Regions from separate parts of the Agrobacterium sp. 22-209-1 genome, predicted to be linked through region 2. Evidence: riboswitches for the same ligand, from Rfam matches in the RefSeq annotation. Region 2 holds a riboswitch; each other region holds the start of a gene.
What was found. Region 2 has a riboswitch for cobalamin ahead of nrdH (glutaredoxin-like protein NrdH). Riboswitches for the same ligand answer to the same signal wherever they lie in the genome.
Positions count from the first base shown of each region.

Region 1: another riboswitch for cobalamin. It lies ahead of ACQZ48_RS06145 (CbtB domain-containing protein); the one in region 2 lies ahead of nrdH (glutaredoxin-like protein NrdH).
Region 3: another riboswitch for cobalamin. It lies ahead of ACQZ48_RS01805 (ABC transporter substrate-binding protein); the one in region 2 lies ahead of nrdH (glutaredoxin-like protein NrdH).

Region 1 is NZ_JBNWCH010000002.1:381,369-385,719, forward strand. Features, by position in the region: gene ACQZ48_RS06135 (c-type cytochrome) at 248-682, shown strand; gene ACQZ48_RS06140 (c-type cytochrome) at 774-1,694, shown strand; cobalamin riboswitch at 1,833-2,060, shown strand; gene ACQZ48_RS06145 (CbtB domain-containing protein) at 2,222-2,404, shown strand; gene ACQZ48_RS06150 (CbtA family protein) at 2,416-3,126, shown strand; gene ACQZ48_RS06155 (hypothetical protein) at 3,131-3,445, shown strand; gene ACQZ48_RS06160 (type 1 glutamine amidotransferase family protein) at 3,620-4,186, opposite strand; gene ACQZ48_RS06165 (GNAT family N-acetyltransferase) at 4,208-4,351, opposite strand, start outside.
Region 2 is NZ_JBNWCH010000007.1:233,387-237,737, reverse strand. Features, by position in the region: gene ACQZ48_RS17230 (ATP-binding cassette domain-containing protein) at 1-612, shown strand, start outside; gene ACQZ48_RS17225 (nucleoside triphosphate hydrolase) at 609-1,238, shown strand; cobalamin riboswitch at 1,372-1,595, shown strand; gene nrdH (glutaredoxin-like protein NrdH) at 1,852-2,073, shown strand; gene nrdI (class Ib ribonucleoside-diphosphate reductase assembly flavoprotein NrdI) at 2,086-2,484, shown strand; gene nrdE (class 1b ribonucleoside-diphosphate reductase subunit alpha) at 2,472-4,351, shown strand, end outside.
Region 3 is NZ_JBNWCH010000001.1:404,565-408,915, reverse strand. Features, by position in the region: gene argE (acetylornithine deacetylase) at 1-309, opposite strand, end outside; gene ACQZ48_RS01810 (GNAT family N-acetyltransferase) at 513-1,391, shown strand; cobalamin riboswitch at 1,431-1,665, shown strand; gene ACQZ48_RS01805 (ABC transporter substrate-binding protein) at 1,824-2,855, shown strand; gene ACQZ48_RS01800 (FecCD family ABC transporter permease) at 2,927-3,880, shown strand; gene ACQZ48_RS01795 (ABC transporter ATP-binding protein) at 3,877-4,351, shown strand, end outside.

The DNA.
Region 1 (4,351 bases), on a different contig from region 2:
TTCTCCAAACGGCAACTGCGTGGGGGAATACGCCGCGCCGCTTGCTTTCAGCCAATTATTCTCATTCAGCCTGCCGTCATAGTGAGGCCCTAGAGCCGGGGGGTGACCTGCATTGTCACCTCGTCTTAGGCTTCTGTTTTCGCGATGGAATTCACCGCAATGTGACTTTTTTTCGCCATGCGGAAAGGGCATCCTCGCCCGGTTCGATAAAGCGCCGGTGTCCATGCCGGAATCAAGGAGAGTGTGCATGAAACTGAAAACCATCACGGCGGCCATGCTGTTCGGCTGTCTTTGCGCCGGAGCTGTTTATGCTGCCGGCGAAGTCGAAAAACGCGAAGGCATGATGAAGCAGATCGGCGGCTCCATGGGTGCGCTCGCCGCCATCTCCAAGGGCGAAAAGCCCTTTGACGCTGCCGCCGTCAAGGCTGCCGTGACGACCATCAGCACCAATGCCAAGGCTTTCCCCGACCAGTTCCCCGTCGGCTCAGAGACCGGTAGTGCGGCTGCTCCCGCCATCTGGGAAAACTTCGACGACTTCAAGGCCAAGGCAGCGAAGCTCGGAACGGATGCCGACGCGGTTCTCGCCAATCTCCCCACCGATCAGGCCGGCGTCGCCACCGCCATGAAGACGCTCGGCGCCGATTGCGGCACCTGCCACCAGACTTATCGTCTGAAGAAGTAGTCGCAGCACTTTGAAAACGCCGCTTCCCGGCGGCGTTTTCTCAAGGCACGAAAGACATCTGACCGGATCAGGTGACAATGGGGAGAGGGGCATGTCCTCCATCTGGACGAAACTCGTCGGCGGGGCCGTCGTCGCGGCCATTGCGGGCTACGGCATTTTCGCCTGGGTTACCGCGCCGCAGCGGCAGGCGCCGAGCCATTGGGTGAGCCTGGGCGAACCGGATCTGGCCAATGGCGAAACGCTGTTCTGGGCGGGCGGCTGCGCAAGCTGTCATGCGGCACCCGACGCGAAGGGCGAGGCGCTGTTGACGCTTTCGGGCGGGCAGGCGCTGAAAAGCCCCTTCGGCACCTTCCATGTCCCCAATATTTCCTCCGATCCACAGCATGGCATCGGCGGCTGGACGCTGGCGGAATTCGGCGATGCGATGACGCGCGGGGTGGGCAGGAACGGCGAACATCTCTATCCGTCCTTTCCCTACGCCTCCTATGCCCGCATGACGCAGAAGGACGTCAACGATCTCTTCGGTTATCTGAAGGTCCTGCCGGCCAGCCAGAACGATGCGCCGGATCACGAGTTGCCGTTCCCCTTCAATCTGCGCATGGTGCTGGGCGGCTGGAAATTCCTTTATTTCGACCCCTCGGCGCGGCCCCGCGTCGAGCTTGCCGATGCCAATGCCGAATTGCTGCGCGGCCAGTATCTGGTGGAGGGGCCGGGCCACTGCGGCGAATGCCACACGCCGCGCAACGCGCTTGGCGGTTTCCTGAAAGACAAGTGGCTGGCCGGCGGCCCCAATCCGGAAGGCGAGGGCCGCATTCCCGACATTACCCCCGGCTCGCAAAGCATCGGCAGCTGGGCCAAAGCGGATATAGCCAGCTATCTGGAAACCGGCTTCACCCCGGAATTCGACAGCGTCGGCGGCTCGATGGTCAAGGTGCAGCAGAATATGGCGCATCTGACGGCCGAAGACCGCGATGCGATTTCCGCCTATCTGAAAGCCATACCGGCGCGGTAGGGCCTGATACCTCTCCTCCGTCATCCTCGGGCTTGACCCGAGGATCCACCACCACGCCAGCCCATGGATCCTCGGGTCAAGCCCGAGGATGACGAACGAGAGGTGGGTAAGCGCCATTGACTCCCGGCCCCGCCCATCCGATAACATGTCCGTGATGGTTCCTTCCGGGCGTTCCGGAAGGTGAAAAGGGAACACGATAGGGAGAAATCCTCATTCGTGGCTGCCCCCGCAACTGTGAGCGGAGAGCCTGAAACGAAATGCCACTGGCAAGCCATCTCGCCTCCATCAAGGGCGAAGGCGATGCCGGGAAGGTGTTTCAGGTTTTGACCCGTAAGCCAGGAGACCTGCCATCGCGGAAATATCCATGCCGGCGGGGTGTCCGGAAGAGCGGAATTTCAGGGTGGTGGCATCAATGCCTCCCTGTATCAGTCTCGTATCCCCGTGGTGAAGTATATCGCATGCGGTCCTGCGGCTTTGCCGTTCGGCCGCATCTAAAGGCGCGGGGTCGCGCCGGGAGAGGGGTCACCATGTCCACCAACCTGAATACGGCCAATTCAGCCGTTTCCGTAAAAACAACCAGCGTCGCGCAGTCGCTGACAGCGATCGTGCTTGGCCTGTTCGTCGTCGGTTTTGTCGGCTTTTCCCACGTGGAAGCCGTTCACAATGCCGCGCATGACACGCGTCATGCCAATGCCTTCCCCTGCCATTGAGGGGAAACGGCATGTCATTTTTTCGCAATATCGTCTTCACCGCCATTCTCGTCGGTATCCTTGGCGGCTTCGCGGTCTCCGCCATGCAGGCTTTTGGCACCACGCCGCTCATCCTTCAGGCGGAAACCTATGAGAGCGCCGGCGAAGCGCCCCATAGCCATAATGCACCGGGGCCCGGCGCTGCGGTTCCCGCTCATGAACATAATGACGAGGCCTGGGCTCCGGCCGATGGTTTCGAGCGCACCGCCTATACCGTCGCCGCCAATGTGCTGACCGCCATCGGTTACGCGCTGGTGCTGACCGGCCTCATGTCGTTGCGCGGCACCAATACCGGCTGGCGTGAGGGGCTTTTGTGGGGCGTTGCCGGTTTTGCGGCCGTCATGCTCGCCCCGATGATCGGCCTGCCGCCGGAACTGCCGGGAAGCCCGGCCGCCGCACTTGAGGCGCGCCAGATCTGGTGGCTCGCGACCGTTGCCGCAACCGCGGGCGGCATTGCGTTGATCGCCTTCCGCCGCGAACCATGGGCGGTTCTGCTGGCGATGGTGCTGATCGTCGCGCCGCATGTGGTGGGCGCCCCCCTGCCGCCGGAAGGCGAACATGCGCTGGCGCCACTGCCGCTGGAACGTCAGTTCATCGTTGCCGCCACCGTCACCAGCTTCGTCTTCTGGGCACTTCTCGGCACGTTGAGTGCGTTTTTCCTGAAGCGCTTCCAAGAGGCTTGAAACCATGCAGGACGCAGCGGAATGGAGTGAGGAGCTCGATGCGCTGCGTTTTGCCGTTCCCGGCCACGGCGCTTTCTGCGCCGTGCATCGCCTTGCTTTCAAGGCGCTCCTCGGGGCAACCCCGGGGCGCGAGGCGGCTCTCTCCTGCTTTCATGAACACCAGGCTGCTTTTATCGCTGCTGCGCTCAGTAAGATAAAACGCTCGAATTTGCCCGCAGGTCGCAGCCTGCATCTGAACAGCCGCGATATTCGCCGTGCGATTGCAGGTGAGGGCGATGCTTCAGCGGCGCGGGTGTGCCGGGTGCTTGATCGATATTGACTTGCTCCATATTCCCACCTCCGTCATCCCGGCCTTGAGCCGGGTTCCCGTCGACGCGCGTCTGCGAGGCGGGAAGAGTCTTTTTCAGCCCAGAGACTTAGGCTGGCTGGATTCCGGCTAAAGGCTGGAATGACGGGGAAGTGGAGGGCTGTAAAGCATTGAGGCGGATGCGCCTCACCGATGCTCTGCCGCAAAAACCTGAAGTTCCGCCTCGGCTTCCGGACCAAAGAGGCCGAGGTGTTTCAGGATTTCCACGGCGAAACTGACCGGCGCGCTGCCGGGTGCCGTGACGATGCCACCATCGCTGACCGCTTTTGGCTGATCGCGATAATGCGCCTCACCGCGATAGGCCGGATAGGCCTTGTGGGATGCCAGCGAATTGCCGGTATGGCTGACGTCGTTCAGAACGCCCGTGCCGCCGAGCGCGCTTGCCGCCGCGCAGATGCCGGCCACCAGCCGATCCCTGTCGCGAAACCGGTGCACCAGCCCGCCAAGATCGACAGCCGTTCTCTTTTCCCAGCTGAGACCGCCGGGAATGACGAGCGCATCGATGTCAACGGGATCGAGCGCGTCATAGGATGTGTCCGGCGTCACCTTCAGCCCGCCCATCGAGGTCACGGGCCTGCCATCAGGCGTGGCGTGCACGATCTCGACACCGAGATAGCTGCGCGCTGCCGCCGTAAGCAGCGCCGGCTCCCAGTCGGCAAAATCCTGCGCGAGCGCAATGGCGATCCGTGTCATGGCTGTCTCCGTGGGCTTTAATCAGGCGATGGACTGCATGTAGCGCATGCCGGTGACCGGCCGCGGCGCGAAATCCATGTTTTCGTAGAAACGATGCGCCGCCACATTGCCGGTCGTGGCGCTGACGGAAAGATAGTCGCAGCCGAGACGCTTGGCGATATCGCG
Region 2 (4,351 bases):
CCCGATGAAGGGGAGATCAGACTGGAAGGCCAGCCCGTCCAGTTCCGCTCGCCAATCGAGGCGCGAAAGGCCGGCATCGAGACGGTCTATCAGAACCTCGCGCTTTCGCCGGCGCTTTCCATAGCCGACAATATGTTTCTCGGGCGGGAAATCCGTAAATCCGGCATTCAGGGCAGTTTGTTCCGGGCGCTGGACCGCCCGGCCATGGAAAAATTCGCCCGCGAGAAACTGTCGGAACTCGGCCTGATGACGATCCAGAACATCAATCAGGCGGTGGAAACCCTTTCCGGCGGTCAGCGTCAGGGTGTGGCGGTGGCGCGTGCGGCAGCCTTTGGCTCCAAGGTCGTCATCCTCGACGAACCGACGGCGGCACTTGGTGTCAAGGAAAGCCGACGTGTTCTGGAGCTTATCCTCGACGTGCGCTCCCGCGGCCTGCCGATCGTCCTGATCTCGCATAACATGCCGCATGTCTTCGAGGTCGCGGATCGCATCCATATCCACCGGCTAGGCAAGCGCCTGTGCGTCATCAATCCGAAGGACTATTCGATGTCGGATGCCGTCGCCTTCATGACCGGTGCCAAGGAAGCGCCGAAGGAAACGCTTGCCGCATGACGCTGAAGCTTGAAACGATCGCCGAGGATGTTCTTCGGCGGGCAGAAGGTAAATCCCGTTTTATCGTCGCCATTGCCGGTCCCCCTGGGGCCGGCAAATCCACGCTGGCAGATGCGCTTTGTGATGCTTTGCTCGCACGAGGCGAAACGGCCGCCGTCCTGCCCATGGACGGCTTCCATATGGACAATGGCATTCTTGAAGAACGGGGGCTGCTGCCGCGAAAGGGCGCGCCCGAAACATTCGACGTGCGCGGTTTCCTTGATATCGTCTCCGCCGTTCGTAAGGGGGGCCAGGAAGTTCTTGTCCCGGTTTTCGACCGCTCCCGCGAAATCGCCATTGCCTCTGCCCGAGCGATTGCGCCGGACACGCGCCTGATCCTTGCCGAAGGCAATTATCTGCTGCTCAACGAGGCGCCCTGGACGACACTGGCCGGCAGCTTCGATCTCACTATTTTTGTGGGTCCATCCGTCGCGGTGCTTGAAGAGAGACTGCGCAACAGATGGCAGGGTTATGGCCTCGATGCCACTCAAATCCACGCCAAACTGTTCGAAAACGATCTTCCCAACGGAAAAAGGGTGATCGAAAACGCCCGTCCCGCCGATATTCGCATCGATATCTGGGAATAGATTAACGCTTTTCTCTCTTTGAGCGGCGGCACGCATGTGCTGTTAAGCCGTTGTTAACCACGTGTTGAATCTTTTTGATCCACAGGGTAGGGCTTTCCTGTGTCTATTCATTGACGCAAAAAATTCCTCATATACTATATGTGGTGTTCGAGGTTCTTCCGATTCGCAAGGATTGGGAGCTAAGACGGGAATTCGGTGCGTGACGCCATCAGGGCGAAGCAAGGCCGAAACTGCCCCCGCAACTGTAAGCGGCGAGCATCGTTCCGATTTGGGTCACTGGAGCTTAGCGCACCGGGAAGGCTGGAATAGATGTTGTGACCCGCAAGTCAGGAGACCTGCCTTGAGCGCAAACGTCCACGGGCGGGGTGTCCGGAGGAAGGTGTCTGACGCAAATGATTTGCGTGCGCCCTTTTCTGCCCCCTCCAGAACAAGCTTCGGGGTGAAGTCATGCCAGTGCATTTGTTTGAGTTGCTGCGCTCGTCGGCGTAGACAGTGATTTTACGCGGCTAAAAGCTGCGCATGCCCACCCTAATGAAAGATCCATCGCCGCCCGATTGTGATTGCAATCGGCAATGTTGAGCCGTGTCCGAAACCGGCTTCGAGAGAGGAAATTATGACCGTCACCGTTTACAGCAAGCCGGCCTGCGTCCAATGCACTGCCACTTACCGCGCCCTCGACCGCATCGGCGTTCCCTATGAGATCATCGATATTTCCGAAGATGCTGACGCGCTCGATCATGTTCGTGGCCTCGGTTACATGCAGGTTCCGGTGGTCGTTGCCGGCGAACGCCATTGGGCGGGTTTCCGGCCGGATATGATCGGCGCGATCAGCTGAGGCGGCAGGGCGATGGGCCTGATCGTCTATTATTCCAGCCGTTCTGAAAACACCCATCGTTTCCTTCTGAAACTGGGACGGCGATTGTTTCGCCTGCCGCTTGGCGTTGAGGAAGATGTTCCCCACGTGTCCGAGCCCTATGTGCTCGTCACCCCCACCTATGGGGGTGGGGGTACAAAAGGGGCCGTGCCGAAACCGGTCATCCGGTTTTTGAACGAGCCCTCCAACCGAAATCTCATTCGCGGCGTCATAGCGGCGGGCAACACGAATTTTGGCGCAGCTTTCGCATCCGCCGGAGATATCGTCTCGCGTAAATGCGCTGTGCCGTTTCTCTATCGTTTCGAGCTTCTCGGCACGGAAGAAGATGTCGCCAACGTCAAACATGGATTGGAACGATTTTGGACACGCTGACCTCAAGCGCGCTGCGCAAGGATGCCAAACAGCCCGTAGCCGCAAGCCAGAAACCGGTTGATGCGGCTCTGGACTACCACGCGCTGAACGCGATGTTGAACCTTTATGACGAGAACGGGAAAATCCAGCTCGACAAGGATCGCCTGGCTGCCCGGCAATATTTTCTCCAGCACGTCAACCAGAACACTGTGTTTTTCCATAATCTCAGGGAAAAGCTCGATTATCTGGTGGCGGAAGGATATTACGAGCAGGAGGTACTGGACCAGTACTCCTTCAATTTCGTTCGCGACCTCTATGACGAAGCCTATGCCCGGAAATTCCGCTTTCCGACATTTCTTGGGGCGTTCAAATATTATACCTCCTACACGCTGAAGACTTTCGACGGAAAACGTTACCTCGAGCGTTACGAGGATCGCGTCTGCATGGTGGCGCTGGCCCTTGCGCGCGGTGATGAGCAGCTTGCCCGCAATCTGGTCGATGAGATCATTTCCGGCCGCTTCCAGCCGGCAACCCCAACATTCCTCAACGCCGGCAAGAAGAGCCGCGGCGAGCTGGTCTCGTGTTTTCTGCTGCGTGTGGAAGACAATATGGAAAGCATCGGCCGCTCCATCAATTCGGCGTTGCAGCTTTCCAAGCGCGGCGGCGGCGTGGCCCTGTCCTTGACCAATATTCGCGAGGCCGGCGCGCCGATCAAGCAGATCGAAAACCAGTCATCCGGCGTCATTCCCGTGATGAAGCTGCTGGAAGACAGCTTTTCCTATGCCAACCAGCTTGGCGCGCGCCAGGGTGCCGGCGCGGTCTATCTGCACGCCCACCACCCGGATATCATGCGCTTCCTCGATACCAAGCGTGAAAATGCCGACGAGAAAATCCGCATCAAGACGCTGTCGCTCGGCGTGGTGATCCCCGATATCACCTTCGAACTCGCCCGCAATAATGAGGATATGTATCTGTTTTCGCCCTATGATGTGGAGCGGATCTATGGCGTGCCTTTCACCGAAATCTCGGTCACCGAAAAATACCATGAAATGGTAGCCGACAGCCGCATCCGTAAGAGGAAGATCAAGGCGCGCGAATTCTTCCAGGTGATCGCCGAAATCCAGTTCGAGAGCGGTTACCCCTACATCATGTTCGAAGATACGGTGAACCGCGCCAATCCGATTGCCGGCCGTATCAGCATGAGCAATCTCTGCTCGGAAATCCTGCAGGTCAGCGAAGCGAGCGAGTTCAACGCCGATCTCTCCTATAGCCAAATGGGCAAGGATATTTCCTGCAATCTCGGCTCGCTCAACATTGCTGCGGCAATGGATTCGGCCGATTTCGGCAAGACCATCGAGACCTCCATCCGGGCGCTGACGGCGGTATCGGATATGAGCCACATTTCCTCCGTTCCCTCGGTGGAAAAGGGCAATGATGCGAGCCACGCTATCGGCCTCGGCCAGATGAACCTGCACGGTTATCTGGCGCGCGAGCGCATTTTCTATGGTTCCGAAGAAGGCGTCGATTTCACCAATATCTATTTTTACACCGTGACCTATCACGCCATCCGCGCCAGTAACCGCCTTGCCGTGGAAAGGGGCCAGAGCTTCAAGGGCTTTGAGAACTCCAAATATGCCTCGGGCGACTATTTCGACAAATATACCGACAGGGAATGGCTGCCCGCGACGGAAAAGGTCCGTGAGCTCTTCGAAAAGGCCGGCATTGCCATTCCGACACAGGACGACTGGAAGGCACTGAAGCAGGAGGTTATGGCATCAGGCCTCTATAACCAGAACCTGCAGGCCGTACCGCCAACGGGTTCGATCTCCTATATCAACCACTCCACCTCCTCCATTCATCCCATCGTCTCGAAAATCGAGATCCGTAA
Region 3 (4,351 bases), on a different contig from region 2:
TTTCATGTCCGTGGTTCCGCGCCCGTAAAGACGCTCGCCTTCGGCTCTCAGCGTGAAGGGATCGGAGGACCATTCCGGCTCACCGGCAGGCACCACATCCATATGGCCGGATAGGATGTATCCGGCGACATCCGTCGGGCCGAAGCTCGCGAAGAGATTGGCGCGGTCGCCCTCCGGGCCGGCAAGCAGCGATACTTTCGCGCCGTGGCTTTCCAGATAATCGGCGATCCATCCGGCGATATCGCCATTGGCGGTTCCGACGACCGATGGGAAGCCGACAAGACGCTCCAGAATGTCGATTGCGTTCATGGCTGTCTCCGTCGCTTCAACGTTGAAAAGCTTAGAGCGGCCTGCGGCGTTTATCTGCTGAAATAGGGGTGATTTCAGTAGATTGTTGTGTCCTTCCAGCGCTTTCGGAAAATTCCTGCCGGCAAGGCTGGCTATCTTCGGATGTCGTGGGCTGGGTTGCCGGGATCAAGGTTCCGCGCCGGAGGAAATGAGAGCCGTTTGTCATGGAGCTGCTCAAGGTCGATAGTTTCGAGTTGCGAACCGTGGATATCGCCGATGTGGAGGCCGATCATCTGCACGCCCTCTCCATGGCTGTCGGGTGGCGATATCACGCGAATGAATGGTGTTTCCTGCGTCAATGTGGCGTCGGTCTTGCCGCGCTTGACGAAATCGACCGCGCTGTCGCAACTGCGATGCTGTTTCGCTATGATGAGGGTTTTGCGACGCTCGGCATGGTCATCGTTTCGCCGCGCCTTCAGGGGCAGGGCGTGGCACCATGGCTGGTGCGGCGGCTTCTGGCGAAATTCCCTGCCATATCCCTGAGGCTCAACGCCACGGACGAGTCGAGGCGGTTGTTTGCCGGGCTGGGTTTTGCCGGAGAGACGGAAAAAGTACATCTCCTTCGGGGCAAGGCGCGTTGCCTTCCCGAGATGCCGGCGCTCGGAAGAAAACAGAGGATCAAGCCACTTTCGGAGGACCATTTGTCCGCTGTTGCGGATCTGGATGAGACGGCTTTCGGTGTCTCGCGCCGGCGCGTCCTGCAGCGTCTCCTGCGGGAAGACGAAGGTTATGGCCTGTTTGAGGCGGATCGTCTTGAGGCATTTGCATTGCGACGCGCAGCGGGGCGGGGCCATATTGTCGGCCCGGTCGTTGCGGGCGACGAGACGGCGGCCATCGCGCTGGTCAGGCGGCATTTTTCCGATTTGGACGGTCAGCTTGTCCGTCTTGATGCCGTTCGTGACAGCGGTCTTCTGACCGACTTCCTGGCGCAATCCGGGCTGGTGGTGATCGAAACGCTCACCACCATGTCGAAAGGCGCGCCGCAACCGGCAGGCTGCGGTTCCGCAATGATTTTCGCCCTGGCAGGCCCGTCTTTGTGCTGAGGTGCGGCACTATCGCAATTGACGCCCCGCTTCTTGCCCCTTATGTGAGAAAGCGACGGTTCCTGCAGCCGAAAGGCGAAGGGATTAATAGGGAACATGGTGCGGGCGATCTTTTTCGCCCAATGCCGTGGCTGCCCCCGCAACTGTAAGCGGATTGTCGTTCATCCCCGTGACGCTTCAAGGCGTCATGCCACTGTATTTTTCGGAATACGGGAAGGCAGATGAGAGACGCAAATCCGTGAGCCAGGAGACCTGCCGTCAAAATATGAACCATCGTTACGGGCGGGGAAGCCCGGAGGAGGATTTTGTAATGTTATTTCATAACATTTCGTTTGCGTCCTATTACCGTTCTCCGTACAAGACGTCCCGCTGTTGCTGCGCGTTCTGACGCCTGCTGCTCTGGAATAAGTTTTACTTTCGACTGGAGAACACATGTTTCATTCTAGACGCCTGCCGGTTCACGCCGGCTTTCTGGCAACCGTGCTTTCGGTTTTGCCTGTGGTCGGCGCCAATGCCGCCGAAACCACCTATCCCCTGACAATCAACAGCTGCGGTCAGGAGATCACCTTCAAGCAGGCGCCCACCCGCACCGTTTCCGTTGGCCAGAGCACGACAGAGGTTCTTTACCTGCTTGGCGTTGCGGACAAGGTCGTCGGCACGGCGCTGTGGATCGGTCCGGTTCTGAAGGGCTACGAGGAGGCCAATGCCAAGGTCGAGCGACTGGCCGATAATGATCCGAGCTTCGAGGCGGTCGTCGGCAAGAAGCCGGACCTTGTCACGACGCAGTTCCAGTGGCAGATCGGTCCCGAGGGTGTTGTCGGAACGCCGGCGCAATTCGCCGAACTCGGTATTCCCGTCTATACCTCGCCTGCCGATTGCGTCGGCAAGGACAATTCCGGCGGTGGTGATGGTGTACGCAACACCGGCTTCACCATGGAGTTGATCTATCAGGAAGTCCGCGACCTCGCCAAAATCTTCGACGTGCAGGACCGCGGTGAAGAGGTCGTTGCCGACCTGAAGAAGCGTGAAGAAGCCGCCCGTGCCAAGATCGCCTCAGCCAATGGCAAGCTTTCCGCCGTCTTCTGGTTCTCGAGCGCCGAGCTGGATATCGATCCCTATGTCGCAGGTCGCAATGGTGCTCCCGGCTACATCATGTCCGCGCTGGGGTTAAAGAACGTCATCGAAAGCGATGAAGAATGGCCGACCGTCGGCTGGGAAACCATCGCCAAGGCCAATCCGTCCATCATCGTCGCCGGCAAGATGGACCGCCGCCGTTTCCCCGCCGATGATATTGCCGTCAAGCTGAAGTTCCTCGCCACCGATCCCGTGGCCAGCATCATGCCCGCCGTCAAGGAAGGTCATGTGTTCGAGATGGATGCGCAGGCGATGAACCCGACCATTCGAACCATCGAAGGTATTGAAACGCTGGCCGAGGCGATTTCGGCCGCTGGCCTCGCCAAGTGAACCGTCTCACCACCCATCTTGGTAGGGCGGGGCTGGCATTTGCCGCGCTCGCCCTGCTGCTCGTCGCGCTGATGGCCGGGGCGGCCATCGGCGAGACTGCCATCCCTTTGGATGTTGTAGCAAAGACGATTGCCAACCGCGTTTTCCACGCGGGTTATCCGCTTGAACCGCTGGATGAAGGCATCGTCTGGAGTTACCGCCTCAGCCGCGCCGTTGTTGCCGCCTGCTGCGGGGCGTCGCTGGCGCTCGCCGGAGCAGTGCTGCAATCTCTTTTACGCAATCCGCTTGCCGATCCCTACATTCTCGGAATTTCTGCCGGTGCCTCCACCGGTGCCGTCGCCGTGGCACTTCTGGGCTTCGGCGCGGGCTTTCTGACGATGCCGGCGGGCGCGCTCATCGGCGCTTTTGTCGCTTTTTCGCTGGTCAGCCTTCTGGCCGTGCAGGCGGGGCATGGCAACAGCGCCATCATTCTGGCGGGCGTTGCCGGTTCGCAACTGTTCAACGCCATGACCTCCTTCATCGTCACCAAATCCGCCAATGCTGAACAGGCGCGCGGTATCATGTTCTGGCTGCTCGGCAATCTTTCCGGCGTGCGCTGGCCGGATGTCTGGCTGGCGCTACCGGTCAGCCTTGCGGGCCTTATCGTTTGTCTCTGGTACGCGCGGGCGCTCGATGCCTTCGCATTCGGCGGTCAGGCCGCAGCCTCGCTCGGTATTCCGGTGCGCTGGGTCTATACCGTGCTGATCTCGGTTTCGGCGATCATGACGGCTGCGATGGTGTCGCTGGTCGGCTCCATCGGCTTCGTGGGCCTCGTCATTCCGCATGCTGCGCGCATCTTCGTCGGCGTTCGCCATGGTATCTTGCTGCCGGTGACGGCGCTGACCGGCGCGGTTTTCATGATCGTCGCGGATATTCTCTCTCGCATCGTCATTCCGGGCCAGGTGCTGCCCATCGGCGTCATCACCGCGCTCGTCGGCGCGCCCGCCTTTGCCTTCATCCTCGGGCAGAAGAGGGGGCGTTCATGAAACTGTCCGCCCACGACCTGCATTTCCACGCCGGCAATATAGACATCTTGCGCGGCGTTTCACTCGATGTCGGTTCCGGTGAGTTTCTCGGTGTCATCGGACCGAACGGTTCCGGCAAAAGCACGCTGCTCTCCATGCTGGCAGGCATTCGCAAGCCGCGCCGGGGTCACGTTACGCTCGGAGATGAACCGCTTGCCTCGCTGGGACGGCGAGACCTTGCCCGCCGGCTCGCCTTCGTTGAGCAGCAGGCTGAAACCACCGAACGCATCACCGCACGACAGGCCGTGGAGCTTGGACGCACGCCCTACCTCGGGCCGCTTTCCGCCTGGTCGCAGCAGGATGACGCCATCGTTGACGCAGCACTCGCCAATGTGGATATGGCTGATAAGGCGGAGCGCAGCTGGCACCATCTTTCCGGCGGCGAACGGCAGCGCCTGCATATCGCCCGCGCGTTGACGCAGGAGCCGCATG